4 regions of the Acinetobacter sp. WU_MDCI_Abxd143 genome follow, and region 2 is predicted to be linked to each of the others. Evidence: predicted binding sites of a transcription regulator. Region 2 holds the regulator's gene; each other region holds the start of a gene.
What was found. Region 2 encodes PhoB, which activates phosphate uptake and scavenging genes when phosphate is short. Its sites were predicted from a motif close to TGTCATNAANCTGTCATAA; they were not measured.

Region 1: a site for PhoB is predicted at 1,418-1,436, ahead of KTI79_RS07470 (inorganic phosphate transporter). Genes of this name have one in related genera too.
Region 3: a site for PhoB is predicted at 1,046-1,064, ahead of KTI79_RS03090 (NAD(+) kinase). Genes of this name have one in related genera too.
Region 4: a site for PhoB is predicted at 2,344-2,362, ahead of KTI79_RS08650 (porin). Genes of this name have one in related genera too.

Annotation. Positions count from the first base shown of each region.
Region 1 is NZ_JAHPTH010000002.1:547,560-551,341, reverse strand. Features, by position in the region: gene metH (methionine synthase) at 1-1,020, opposite strand, end outside; gene KTI79_RS07470 (inorganic phosphate transporter) at 1,483-3,114, shown strand; gene KTI79_RS07465 (D-serine ammonia-lyase) at 3,280-3,782, shown strand, end outside.
Region 2 is NZ_JAHPTH010000005.1:95,536-99,317, reverse strand. Features, by position in the region: gene KTI79_RS11660 (SDR family NAD(P)-dependent oxidoreductase) at 5-838, opposite strand; gene KTI79_RS11655 (TetR/AcrR family transcriptional regulator) at 1,051-1,722, shown strand; gene phoB (phosphate regulon transcriptional regulator PhoB) at 1,977-2,687, shown strand; gene phoR (phosphate regulon sensor histidine kinase PhoR) at 2,697-3,782, shown strand, end outside.
Region 3 is NZ_JAHPTH010000001.1:655,997-659,778, reverse strand. Features, by position in the region: gene mrcB (penicillin-binding protein 1B) at 1-999, opposite strand, end outside; gene KTI79_RS03090 (NAD(+) kinase) at 1,185-2,093, shown strand; gene KTI79_RS03085 (YeaC family protein) at 2,090-2,362, shown strand; gene KTI79_RS03080 (glycosyl transferase family protein) at 2,565-3,569, opposite strand.
Region 4 is NZ_JAHPTH010000003.1:130,601-134,382, reverse strand. Features, by position in the region: gene KTI79_RS08660 (DUF6231 family protein) at 1-295, shown strand, start outside; gene KTI79_RS08655 (YidB family protein) at 395-985, shown strand; gene KTI79_RS08650 (porin) at 1,094-2,200, opposite strand; gene KTI79_RS08645 (HIT family protein) at 2,457-2,870, opposite strand; gene KTI79_RS08640 (YARHG domain-containing protein) at 2,888-3,157, opposite strand; gene KTI79_RS08635 (alpha/beta fold hydrolase) at 3,457-3,782, opposite strand, start outside.

The sequences.
Region 1 (3,782 bases), on a different contig from region 2:
ACTCAAACGACAAGCAGATACAGTTTCAGGAACTTGACGAGGGGCTATATCTTTTACCGCATTCGCAATCGCGCGGATATGGTCAGGTGTTGTACCACAGCAACCACCCGTAATATTAATTAAGCCGCTTTCTGCAAATTCTTTTAAGAATGCCGCAGTTTGTTCTGGCGTTTCATCATATTCACCAAAAGCGTTTGGTAAGCCCGCATTTGGGTGCGCTGAAACAAACGTATCTGCTACATCGGAAATAGTTTTTATGTGAGGGCGCATTGCATCTGCACCAAGCGCACAGTTAAAGCCAATCGATAGCAAGTCGCCATGACGTACAGAGTTCCAGAACGCTTCAGCAGTTTGACCTGTTAATGTACGACCCGATGCATCGGTAATGGTCCCCGAAATCATGATTGGTAATTCGCGACCAATTTGTTTAAAAACTTCTTTAACCGCAAAAATCGCTGCTTTACAGTTTAATGTGTCAAATACGGTTTCAATCAAAATGATATCTGCACCGCCTTCAATGAGCGCATGTGTCGCTTCAATATAGTTTTCTTTTAACTCATCAAAAGTAATGTTACGAAAGGCAGGGTCATTTACATTCGGTGAAATTGAACAAGTACGTGATGTTGGCCCAAGGACACCTGCGACAAAACGCGGTTTATCTGGAGTTGAGTACTTTTCACAAGCTGCTTTGGCTAAACGTGCTGCTTCTCGGTTAATCTCTGGAACAAGATCTTCCATATGATAGTCAGACATTGAAACACGCGTGCCGTTAAAGCTATTGGTTTCAATAATGTCTGCACCTGCATCAAGATAAGCTTCATGAATACCTTGAATAATTTGAGGCTGTGTCAGAACCAAAAGGTCATTGTTACCTTTTAAGTCATGTGCCCAATCAGCAAAACGCTCACCACGGTAGTCGGCTTCTTCCAATTTATGGCGCTGAATCATCGTGCCCATTGCACCATCAATAATCAAAATACGTTTGGCAAGAAGCGCTTTTAGGGTGGCAAGCGTGGACATATAAAACCCCGATATTGTACAAATTTAAAAATGCGGCGCTATTGTAACAGAATAGTTGCGCAATAGATGACCTATAACGACCCATCATTCACTCTAACTTATTCACCAAACAAGCGCTTTATGACAAAGTAGAGTCTGATTTTTCATCAAATATTCATAAAATGATCATGATATTGAAATATTTCATCTCCAATATTCGGTTTTATGACAATTGTGTTGTTTAAAAAGTGGCCGTTTAGGTAATTTTTTAGATATTTTTGCTTTAAAAATAGTCATAAATTCGATGGATATGGAGTTGTATAAATTATTGTATTTTAATAAAAAAATAAAATAGATAGGGGAAAGGTGCATCAAATGAGGTCAAAATATGAAAAATTGACTTCATCAGGCGCCGCTTTGTCATATAATTGTCATAATTTAATTTAAGAATACAGAGGATTTTCTTATCCTCTTACCGTCTGCATGAATTCTAATCTACCCCCTGTTTCGGATTCAAAACTTGCGGCAAACCTGCAAGTCAAATCGACGAATGTACATGTCCCGACACCTAAGTTTTTTATGCCGGTGTTTCTGACGATTATTGTTGCAACACTTATTTATATCGGATTTCAGGTGAGTGCTGATTTAGCACATGTACCGCCTTTGAGCCTTTATTCAGTTATTCTTTTATCTACTGCACTCTTGATTGCTTTAGGCTTTGAGTTTGTAAATGGCTTCCACGATACTGCAAATGCAGTGGCAACAGTAATTTACACCAATGCTTTACCGGCACCGGTTGCAGTCATGTGGGCTGGTTTTTGTAATTTTCTTGGGGTAATGGTTGCAAGCGGCGCAGTCGCTTACGGCATTATTGCATTGTTGCCTGTTGAATTGATCATGAATATGGGCAGTGGTGCAGGTTTCGCAATGGTTTTTGCGCTTCTTATTGCTGCGATTCTATGGAACTTAGGTACATGGTTCTTAGGTATTCCTGCATCTAGTTCTCATACCTTGATTGGTTCAATCTTAGGTGTGGGCATTATGAATCATCTATTGAGTGCATCGACTGGCGTAACGACCAGTGGTGTTGATATGGATCAGGTGATTAAAGTTGGTAAGGCATTATTATTTTCACCTTTAATTGGTTTCGCTTTTGCAGCGATTGTATTCTTGTTGGTTAAAACTATTTTTAAACGCCAATTAGAATTATTCCAGCCACCTGAAGGTAATAAACCACCACCAGCAATCATTCGTGCAATCTTAATCTTTACCTGTACAGGTGTAAGTTTTGCACATGGTTCTAATGACGGTCAAAAGGGTATGGGACTCATCATGCTCATTTTAGTTGGACTGGTGCCGTTGGCTTATTCATTAAATAAAAACCTCGATACACAACAAGTTCAATCATTCCATCAGCTTTCTTCTCAAACTGCCGTATTTTTGAATCAAAATCAGCCTGAATTAACCGATGAAAAAGCACGTGTTATTCTGACTAAATATATTCAAACTAAACAGCAAACTCCTGAAGTTGTGCCTGCATTGGCAAGTATGACTGATCACTTGGGTGAGCGAGTTTCTAGCTATAACAACTTAAAAGATATTCCTGAAGCTGCTATTAGCGAAATTCGTAATGACATGTATTTGAGTACAACCACGTTTAAGCGTTTGGATAAAGCAGATGCTTTACCAAAAATGGATGACTCACAGAAAAAGCTTGTGAAAGAATACCGTAGTAGCTTAGATTCATTCTTACAATACATCCCGACTTGGGTAAAAGTGGCTGTTGCTTTAGCACTTGGTCTAGGCACAATGGTGGGTTGGAAACGTATTGTTGTGACTGTAGGTGAGCGTATTGGTAAGCACCACATGACTTATGGTCAAGGGATGTCTGCTGAGCTTGTTGCAATGAGTACAATTGCAGCTGCCGATGGTTTAGGTATGCCAGTTTCAACAACACACGTTTTAAACAGTGCTGTTGCGGGTACGATGGTCGCGAATAAATCAGGCTTAAACTTTAATACCGTGAAGACAATTCTCTCTGCATGGGTATTTACTCTTCCTGCAACAATCTGCTTGTCAGGCGGTTTGTACTGGTTGTTCTTACAGTTTGTATAAAAGCATTTAAAAAATTAAAGCCACTGTGAACAGTGGCTTTTTTATTTGTTTAGTTTTTAAAGTCGAGACTATTTTTCATGTACATTCATCTATAAATTAATAAGTTGTTATAGGTCATCAAACGGCTTTATAGGCTGGGCTTAAACTTTTATATCAGGATATATTATGAATGCGGTTCAAATACATCAGCTAAAACAACAATTTCCACTTATTGAAACACTTCAAGCCTATCAAGAAACATTTTGGTTTACACCTTATCGCTATCCTTTAAAAGAAGCTTTAGAAAAAGTTGGACTAACTGCTGAGGACGTAAGTGAAGCAGAAGCAAGACTAGCGCGTTTCGCACCTTATTTGGCAAAAGTATTTCCTGAAACTCAAACACAACAGGGAAAAATTGAATCAGATATCGTCGAAATTGCTCATATGCAACAAGCACTTTCTTCAACAGAACGAGTACAACTGACTGGAAAATTCTGGCTGAAAAAGGATAGTCATCTACCTATTTCAGGCTCCATTAAAGCACGTGGTGGTATTTATGAAGTGCTCACACATGTTGAAAAACTTGCCATGCAGGCAGGGTTGCTCAAACCAGAAGATGATTATAGTAAATTAGATCAAGATTCATTTAGGGCATTCTTTTCTAAGTATCAAATTGCAGTAGGTTCTAC
Region 2 (3,782 bases):
AAAATTATTTCATTAACTTAGTCACAATGGTTGAAGCACGTTGGTATCCGGTCGGGAATAAACGCTGGAATGCATCAAGAATTTTTGCATCACTACCAATCAATAAACGGCGTTTATTTTTCAAAACAGCATCCAAGATTTGACGGGCAGCTTCTTCTGGAGGAGTACGAAGTAGCTTGTCAAAGTTTTGAATCGATTTAGTCGGGTCCATACCTAAACTAGTCAAACTGTCACTCATTTTTGCAGCTTTAGCAATATTGGTACGAATTCCCCCTGGATGTACGCACAAAGAACTCACGCCACTTTTTTCAATATCCAACTCTTGGCGCAATGACTCGGTAAAACCACGTACAGCAAATTTGGTTGCATTATAGCCAGACTGTGTAGGTTGGGCAGTCAGACCAAATAAGCTCGAGATGTTAATAATGTGTCCATCTTGAGTTTGCTTAATGAACGGTAAAAATTCTTTCGTACCGTACACAACACCCCAGAAGTTAATTCCAACAATCCATTCTAAATCTTCGTAGGTCGCACCTTCGACAGTTGAACCTAATGCAACGCCAGCATTGTTAAAAATCAGGTTAACAGAACCGTGATCTTGCACAGTTTCTTGTGCCCACTGCTTTACTGCTTCACGATCAGATACATCAAGCTTTTTGGTGGTAACAGTAATATTACTGTATGGCTTTAAAAGCTCGACAGTTTGTTGTAATCCTTTTTCATTAATATCACTCAACGAAAGATGGCAGCCTTGTTTTGCCAAAAGAATTGCTAACTGTTGCCCAATGCCAGAACCCGCGCCCGTAATTGCAGCGACTTTGTTTTTAAAATTTTTCATTGTCCATCCTTTGTTTTTCGATATTTGCACAGTCGGTTCATTGCATGTGCAGTTCAGACATCTTCAATATAATTTTGACAATATCCATTGTCAATATAGTACACTGTAATTTCAGATAGAATGGCACAATTCTTCTGAGGGCTTTATCATAGTGAGCATATTTGGCCAAAACCTATAAATTAGGACACCATTCTTTAGGAAACGACTTATTTATGGCGACTAACGACTCAACCAGTAAAAAGAAAACAAAAAGTGTGAGTAAAGAACGTCAGTTCAAAGGGTTATCTCTATCTGAACGTAAAGAGGCACGCCGTGAAAAACTGATTGAAGCAGGTATTGCGACCTACGGAACGCTCGGTTTTTTTTCAGTGACGGTAAAAGATGTTTGCCAAGAGGCAAAACTCACAGAACGTTATTTTTATGAATCATTTAAGAAAAGTGAAGATTTATTCCAAACCATCTTTTTAAAAATGATTGAAGAATTACAGCAAAATCTGATGCAAGCCGTGATTAAAGCTGCACCCGATCCAGAAAAAATGGTCGATGCGGGTTTAAGAGCACTGCTGACCACCTTAAAAGATGATCCAAGATTAGCTCGTATTATCTATGTAGATGCAGTTTTGGTACAAGAGTTACATAATCAGGCCACCATTCAAGAAACGCTTGCGCAATTTGATCGCATGATTCAGGCCTTTGTTATGCTAACCATGCCGCAAATTCAACACCATGAAAATGAGCTCTCTTTAATTGCAACTGGCTTGAATGGATATGTCACTCAAATTGCGATTCGATGGGTCATGGGAGGATTTGAGCAGTCTCTTGAGCAGGTTTTAACCGCATGCCGTATTGTTTTCTTATCCCTATTAGCCCAAGTTTCAAAATAATATTAAAGTTTTTTGACAGCTAATAATCTGAAAAACCGGTTAAGCAATTATGATAATAAGCCATTGAATGAATTTAAGAAGTTTAAAGTTTATATGTCATCATTTGGTCATACCTTTGCCTTGGTTTTGTCACAAATTATTGCTAAATTCAATTTTATAGACTTTTCTGCAATGAAATTGTCATAATTAATCTTTGTAATAAGCCTGTCATAACTACAAAACGGTTCACCGTTAAATCTATAGGATATTGCGCTGTGAAAGATGACTATATTTTAATTGTCGATGATGAGCTCCCTATTCGTGAAATGATCCATACTTCTTTGGACATGGCAGGCTTTCAGTGTTTACAGGCTGAAGATGCCAAACAGGCTCATCAAATTATCGTCGACCAACGTCCGGCGCTTATCTTGCTTGATTGGATGTTACCTGGAGGCGTAAGTGGTGTCGATTTATGTCGCCGCTTAAAACGAGATGAAAACCTAGCAGAAATTCCAGTCATTATGTTGACTGCTCGCGGAGAAGAAGACCACAAAGTACAGGGTCTTGACGCAGGTGCAGATGACTACATGACTAAGCCTTTTTCAACACGTGAACTGGTTTCACGTATTAAGGCAGTTCTTCGCCGTGCAAATGCATTAAGTGGTGAAAAAACAATTGATGCCAATGGTTTAATTCTTGATCCTGTAAGCCAGCGTGTTAGCTTTGGCAACAGCATTTTAGATATGGGCCCAACTGAATATCGCTTACTTGCGTTTTTTATGACCCATCCAGAGCGTGCATATACACGTGCTCAGTTGCTCGATCAGGTATGGGGCGGTAATGTATATATTGAAGACCGCACTATCGATGTGCATATCCGTCGTTTGCGTAAAGTCTTAGAACCTTTTGGTGTTGACCGATTTGTTCAGACTGTACGTGGAACTGGCTACCGTTTCTCAACACGTGCAGATTTAGCCGCAGGTTAACCAAGATTTATGTATGAACCCTACCCCGTCCCTGAACAGGTACGTGAACAAAAACTTTCTCGTTACAGTAGTTTATGGACGTTTGCCAAACAAGATTTACGGCTTTTATTATTTTTTCTAATTATTGCCGGTTTAGTCGGTTTAGGTGTCGGGTATTTCTGGAGTTGTATTTTTATCGCCTTCGTGGTGTTTTTTACACTCCAGTTGCGTTCTTTATATCTGGTCAATGACTGGATTGCCAATAAACCTTATGATGTGCCTCCAAATCTTAACGGGATTTGGGGTGCATTATTATTTAATGTTTACCGTGCTCAGCGTCAGGAACGAATTGTTCAGGCCGAAATGGTCGGTTTAATTGACCGAGCGCAATCTTCCTTAGTTGCCCTTGCTGAGGCCGTAGTTCTAATTGATGACCAACATCAAATCGAATGGTGGAACCCTGCTGCCGAACGTTTGTTAGGGATCAGCCCTCTCGATCGTGGTCGTAACTTATTAACGATTTTACGTCAGCCGACCTTTATTGAATATTTTAACAATATTGATCAGGCACCCGATGGGATTAAGCTTCACTCAAATTTTGATGATGACCGCTATGTACAGGTTAAACTCACACGATTTGGTGGAGAAAGCCGTTTATTGGTGGCTTACGACGTGACTCGTATGCATAACCTTGAGCAAATGCGCAAAGACTTTGTCGATAATATTTCGCATGAGCTTCGTACGCCATTAACCGTGCTCAGTGGTTATATCGAAACCTTTACCGATCAGGAAGATATTAGTCCACGCTGGAAACGAGCCTTTGATCAGATGCAATCACAAACCAAACGTATGAATGCGTTGGTCAATGATTTACTGCTGTTATCGAATTTAGAAAATAACAAGAAAATTGCGAAAAATCAGATTATTGAAATGCCGAGTTTAATGAATCAACTGTTTGATGATGCTCAGGCCTATAATGCCGATTATGGACATACACTCAATTTACATATTGATAGCCACTGCGACCTGATTGGTTCTGACATGGAAATTGCTAGTGCATTTAGTAACTTAATTACGAATGCCATCAAGTACACGCCAAAAGGTGGAACCATTACC
Region 3 (3,782 bases), on a different contig from region 2:
TTCTGCTTGAGTTAAATAGCCCATTACACGCATATTATTTAACACGGTATCGCGGCGTTTTTTCGCACCTTCAGGATTTTTCCAAGGGTTATACAAAGAAGGGCCTTGCACTAAACCGACTAAATAAGCTTGTTGTGAAACATTGAGTTCACGTAACGGTAAACCAAAATAAAATTGTGAAGCCAAACCATAGCCATTAATTGAGTAGCTACCATTTTGGCCTAGATTTACTTCATTTAAGTAAGCTTCTAAAATTTCATCTTTGCTGTAATGCAGCTCAATGAGTAAAGCCATTAATGCTTCATTAACTTTACGTTTTAAGGTGCGTTCAGGTGTAAGGTAGAAGTTTTTAACTAATTGTTGAGTTAGGGTTGAACCACCTTGACGCTTTCCGCCTGTAATATTACTCACCAATGCACGAGCAGTACCACGAATTGAAACCCCGTGATGATGATAGAAATTACGGTCTTCTGTTGAAATTAAAGCTTCAATAAGAGGTTTAGGGACATTATTCAGTTTAATGAGAACACGGTCTTCATTATGTTGAGGGTAAATCCCTCCAATCAGAAGTGGCTCTAGTCGCGCAACACCCGTTGAAGAAGGTTTTGTACTTCTAACTTCAGCAACTTGGTCATTTGCAAAACTTAACTCTAGGACTTGTTCGGGTTCAACACTGTCGCCGTAATCAAAACCACGCGTGTGGATATACATATTGCTACCCTGAGCAACATAGGTTCCAGACTTGTCATAATTACTTGAAGTTTTGTAACCCAAGAGTTTTAATTCTTGAGTGAAATTTGCTTGGGTAATAGGTGCGTTGTTATAAATTTCCAAAGGTCGTGCGAACACTTTGGCGGGAATATCCCACCGTTGTCCTTCAAATTTTTCACGGATAATATTATCTAAACGAATCAGATAGATACTAAGAGCAATAAAAGCACCAATGACCAAAATGGAAAAGATTAGTGCAAAGAAACCGATACCACGTTCAAACTTCATAAAAATGAGATAAAACCCTAACAATGCCTGTAATGATGCGATAGCTTGTCATCAATTTGCAATGATAAAACTGTGAATAATTGGAAAACTTAGATTGAATTTTACAGCATCTTCTTGTTATGTTTTTTTAAATTAATCAGGTTAATGTTATTATAGCCAAGTATCGCAGCGGAGCTTACTCATTCGTGCAAATTTCACATAAGTCCTTCAGAAACGTCGGGTTAATCGGTCGACCAGATAAATCATCAGTAGTAGAAACACTATGTTTAATTCATGATCATTTGTTGAACCTAGGCTTAAACCCCATTTTTGATCAGGAAACTGCTGAATTAGTGCCTTATGACCATGCACAGGTAGTGAGTCGTCATTTATTGGGTGAAGTTGCTGATTTAGTCATAGTCGTTGGAGGTGATGGTTCTTTACTCCATGCTGCTAGAGCTTTAGTACGCTACAATACGCCTGTTATTGGTATCAACCGCGGGCGTTTAGGTTTTTTAACTGATATCAAACCTTCAGAAGCCATTTTCAAACTTGACCAAGTACTTCAAGGACATTTTCAGCTTGATCGTCGCTTCTTGCTTGAAATGGAAGTACGAACAAATGGTGAAGTCATTTATGACGCGATTGCCTTAAACGATGTCGTTTTGCATTCAGGCAAATCGGTACACATGATTGACTTCGAGCTTAATATTGATGGTCAATATGTTTATCGCCAACATAGTGATGGTTTAATTGTTTCGACTCCAACCGGATCAACGGCTTATGCGTTGTCAGGTGGTGGTCCAATTTTACATCCAAGTATGGATGCTATTGCATTAGTTCCAATGCATCCCCATACATTGTCATCACGTCCCATCGTAGTGGGTGGTCAAAGCGAAATTAAAATCGTTATTCGCGAAAATCGTGTATTACCAATGGTGAGTGCAGATGGACAACATAGTGTCTCGCTCAATGTTGGAGACAGTTTACACATCCGTAAACACCCATTTAAACTAAGTTTATTGCATCCACCAGGTTATGATTTCTATATGGCCTGCCGTACCAAACTTGGTTGGAACCAAGATTTTGAATCTTTCCAAAGAGATGAATCATGAATATTGAACAAATGCTATCTGTTTTAAACCCTGAAATTGTAGAGCGTTTAAAAACAGCAGTAGAAATTGGTAAATGGCCAAATGGCGTTGTTTTAACTAAAGAGCAGCGTGAAACTTGTATGCAAGCTGTAATCGCTTGGGAGTTAAAGAACTTACCAGAAGATCAGCGTAGTGGGTATATTGACCGTGGTACCAAAGAAGAAGGTGAAGAGTGTGATGATGATCATCACAAGCATGAGCCAGAGTTTAAACCGATTCGGTTTGTTTAAAACTAATTTTAGAATAAATCTTAGTCAGCATTTGCTATCGCGTGGGCGACATGGATGTCGCCTGTTGAGCAACAGTACAAGAACGTACTGTTTGCTCAACGAAAGATTTTTGTTACTTTTCATCTTTGAAAAGTAAGTATTGCCTATATGCAGCAACATAAGAAAAACATGCTATACAAGGCTGTATGATCTTATATTAGTTTTATTGACTAAAATTACGTGTTTTCCACAACACTTTTGCTTTTTGCATCGCTTCTTCAAAACTAGCAACAACGCCCATGGTATATAGCGCAATTCCGATGGTTTCTGTTACTGCTATTTCTCCATATTCATGGTGCTGTTGACCAAGCCATACTGCTTTAAATGTTGCTAAATCTAATTCTTCTTCAATTGGGCTTCGCTCAGGTGTGAGCTTTGGCAACTCATGTTCATAGAGCTCACCATTTTTAATACCACAAATGAGTGTTTTGGCATCTGGGTTTCGTTCAAATTCACCACCTTCGCCTTTAATAACGGCACTATTTTGATAGCCTAAGCGTAATGCGCTATGTTGGTGGGAAGTTCTGTAAGCAGGGTGGAATATTGCTTGTAAGGTAGCCTTGGCATTAAAAGGATTAATTAAACGAGCCAAAGTATGAATAGGTGAACGCAATCCCATGACATTTCTTAGAGATATCAATTCGCTTAAAACTGGTGAAATCACGTCTAACGGTAAGTAAGCAAAATTTTGCTCTGCTAATTGTGTACGAACTTCTTGTTCAGAATGGCAAATTTGATAACCAAGATATTCTAAAACTTGCTCTGTATAAACACGGTTAAGCGTATGGCCTGACGCACCATGCATAACAATTTTATGGCCATGCTGGGCAAGCGTAAGAGCGGCTAACAAAAACCATGGATAGTGTTTTCGCTTACCTGCATAAGATGACCAATCTAAATCGACTTCTAAAGGCTCAAAATGAAGCTGGTCTTTGGTTGCTTGAACGAAACCTGCGAGCTCTTCAATCGATTCTTCTTTAACCCGAAGCAGCATTAAAAATGCACCTAGCTGCACATCTAACACTTCACCTTTTAAAATCATGGTAAATGCTTGATAAGCTTCTTCATAGCTTAAAGAGCGAGATCCGGTTTTCCCCTTACCTAAAATACGGACATATTGAGCAAAGGGATGTTCAGCATCTTTATAGATATTACGTTTAGTATTCATCGTAGTTCAAAACAATAAAAATGATGGGATGTAGGCAGCTCAAAATGAAATGTCCACAAGTATTTAATCAATATGACATAAAAAACTGCTGAAAAAATATCAAAAGTGTTTCTTATACTAAAGTCTTAGGATTGCCTGAGTGTTTTTTATGCGTATCAGCTAAAAATTTAACCGAATCGTTATTTAATTCGAGTACACTTTCCCGTGCTTTTT
Region 4 (3,782 bases), on a different contig from region 2:
TTTGGGTTTTGTATTGTTCGATACTGATGAAATGCAGAACATCAGCGATGTGCAAAAATCACAATTATTAGTGAAGCTAAGAGATTTATTAGCAAAACGCATTATTGTCGTGAGCAAACGCAGTGATGAGCAGTTATTACGTTCTTTAGGTTTTACTCAACTTATTGATAAAACTTCACATGATAGTGATTTTGCTTTATGGCAATTTAATATTTTGACCTATAAGCATGTACCAGACTGGTTTAATTCAAAATTTTGGGCAAATCCGGAAAACTGGAATAAATTCCGTTGGTAAAAGACCTTTCAATCTCTTTCAAAATTTAACAATTTGATTTTTGCTGTCTTAACAAAAAAACGCGTATGCTCATATATAAACCATACATAAGAGTTACTCATGACAAATTTAAGCAACATTGTAGAAGTTTTGGCTAAGCAAGCTTTAGGTGGGAATCAACAAGCGTCAGGTCAAGGTGGTTTAGGTGGAATTTTAGGTTCAGTACTCGGACAAATGGGTGGTAATACTTCATCTGGTACCCAAGGTGGTCTTGGGGGCGTACTAGGTTCTGTATTAGGACAAGTGACTGGCAATAACAATACACCACAAACAAGTGGTGGTGTACAAAGTTTATTAATTGCAGTTGTGCCTTTAATCTTAGGTTGGGTGCAGCAACAAGGTGGTTTACAGGCTGCATTAGAAAAGTTGAAAGGTGCGGGTTTAGGAAGCCAGGTTCAAAGCTGGGTTGATCCAAATCAAAGTAATAGCGAAGTTCCGACTCAGCAATTACAGAGTTTATTTAATCCAGCCGACATTGAACAAGTTGCTGAGCAAGCCCAAGCGCCAAAAGAGCAAGTTTACGGTGCAATTGCTTCAGTCTTACCTCAGGTCATTGATTCATTAACACCTCAAGGTGACAGTACTGATCATCAAGAAGCAAACCAAGATATTCAAAACGTTATGAATCTTGTAAGTGGTTTCTTAAAATAAGATATAAATTTTTTAAAAGCCGATATTTTTATATCGGCTATTTTATTGTGCCAACAAAATAAAAGGGCATAAGCCCTTTTATTTTAGATCTGGAGCAAACATAACTAATTAGAAGTTATATTCGATACCCGTACCTACAACAGTTTGTTTGTCGTCGTCGTTCAACCAGTCACGTTTTTGTTGAGCAACGATACCGTAGAAGCGAGCTTGTTTGTTGATTTGGTAATCAAGACCTAAACCGTACAAGTCGATTTTACGATCTGATTGACCACTTACTTGTGTTTCAGCTGAAGCATATTCTGCTTTCACTTTAAGTTTAGTGTTAGGAATTTTATAAGCAGCTGTTACTGCATATGCTTCTTCTTCTAAACCACGGTAAGCTTTACCAGCTTTATCGATTGAACCATCCGATTTATATGATTGACCATATGCAGTCAAGTCATCAGTAGGTTCAGCGTGTTGCCATAAAGCACCTACTACAAAACCAGATTTAGCAATGTCATAAGAACCAGTTACACGGTAAGCATCTGTATAGACATCTTTTAGACCGTAAGCTGCATATTTACCTTTAATACCAAAGTCACCAGCAGCAGCAATTGCTAAACCGATATCTTTGTTTTCGTAACCAAGCGAAGTTGATACAGAGTCAAAGCTATCATTTTTGCTGTCTTTACCAGTTTCACCTTGTTTGCTATCAGAGGTGCTTTCGCCAGTTTGAGCCATGATATTGAATGTTAAACCAGCTAATAATTTAGGGTCTAATTCAAAACCGATCACATTGTCTAAACGGTTTTCACCGTACATGATATTAGTAATATCTAAACGTGTATCGTCATTAAAGATGTCTTGGTTACCACCAGCAGCAGTTTTGAAGTAAGAATCATACTTACCGACTTTTAAAGTACCAACACCTTCAGTTTTTAAACCAATAAAACGGTTACGCGCGCTAAGGTCAGTATCAGAACCCGAACCATCAGTAGAAATTGCCCACTCAGCTAAATAAACAGCAGATAATTTGTCAGTTAATTTCTCTTCGCCTTTAACCCCAATACGAGAAGAGTTTGAGTTAATTTCGGTAACGTCACTTTTTCCATCGAAATTTTTATTATCAACTTGGTTAACAGAAACATTTAGTTTGCCATACAAAGTTGGCGCTGCTTGCACCGCGTTTATGCTCAAAGTTGCAACTGCGGCAGCGAGTAGCAATTTCTTCATTGAGATTTCTCCAAAAGGTATTTAAAAAGGGCGTATGCCTAGCTAACTATTTATTTTGTAGTTGACTTATGTACAAAAAGTTACAAAAGCTCACCAACTTGCTAAGCAGTATCGGCAAATTTTGTGACAGAGAAGTGAAGAATAAATGACAGTTTTATGACGTTTAAAATTTAGAAATAAATTAGTTGTTTTCATTTTTTTATAGTTTTTAGACGAAAAAAAGCGGAGCCTAAACTCCGCTTTAACTATCTAAAAATCAAAGAGCTGCTTTAATTTTTTCAGCTAATTCTTTAATTTTTTCTTGATCCCCTAACTCAACAGCATGGCGTCCAAGATGATGCACATTTGTTGGAATTAAGTGAAAATGAACATGTGGAACAGTTTGTCCTGCTGCTGCTCCAGAAAGTTGCATTAATACAATACCTTCCAAATTGAGTGCTTTTTCCATTGCCTTGGCAATTTTTTGGACAATTTGTATAGTATATGCCGCTGCTTCAGGAGGTAAATCTAAGAGTGTTACAGCTGGTGTTTTTGGAATAACTAATGTATGGCCATCGGCTTGAGGCATAATATCCATAAAAGCTAGAACTTGATCATCTTCATAGACTTTTATCGCAGGAAGTTCTCCACGTAAAATTTTTGCGAAGATATTTTGATCATCATATGCCATGTATTATTCCTTTAAAATTATTTACATTTCAATTCTTTCTGACGTTCTTTAATAGCGTCAAGACGTTGTTGCTCTTTGTCAGAAAACTTAGGTTTTGTCGTATGACAGTTTTCATTACCATATTTTTCTTTTGCATCAGGATCTTTAAAACAAAAGCCTTTTGATGCATAAATCAAATTGTAATCGTCTTGCAATTTTTGACATTCTTGCTCAGGTGTTGCAGCTTGTATGCCTAAACTAGCAATGCTCACCATGCCCGTAAAGACTGCAACCATAAATTTATTCATGAGCTTTTCCTCAGTTAAAGGTATGAACCTGTACTCAATATAAGGTTTATTGCCAAGATTTCAATGACTATTAATTACTCAAGTGTCATTTTGGTTTATAATTTGTTCAAAGAATAAATAAAATTATTAGATATCAATAACTTAAAAATATTAAATAAAAACATAAACTTAACTAAAAATTATATGTTTTTCCATAAGCTAATGGTTGTTGAACATCTTATAATCGCTAGTGATGAGCAAAAAAGAATAATTAAATAGATCTTCTAACAAATCCCATAGATTGAATCCTGATCTTATCCTTAAATTTTTGTTGAGCGTTCGGTCAGCCATTTCGCTAATTGGGGCCAGAACTCTAGCGCACTTGCCTGACTCGACATTAAGCCTAAATGTCCGCCAGGTATAAGCGTAAACGTAACATCTTGGCTACTTGTCAACTCACTTAATGGAGAAGCAGCGTCAGCAGTTACCAACTGATCATTACGGCCAGCACCAACCAAGAGAGAGCAATCTATATTTTTTAATTCAATTTTCTGATCTTTTAGCTGAATAAAGCCATGTTTTAACGGGTTCTGTAGCCACACATTGAACAACATGTCCTGATTAATTCCACCAGGGTAATCAATCA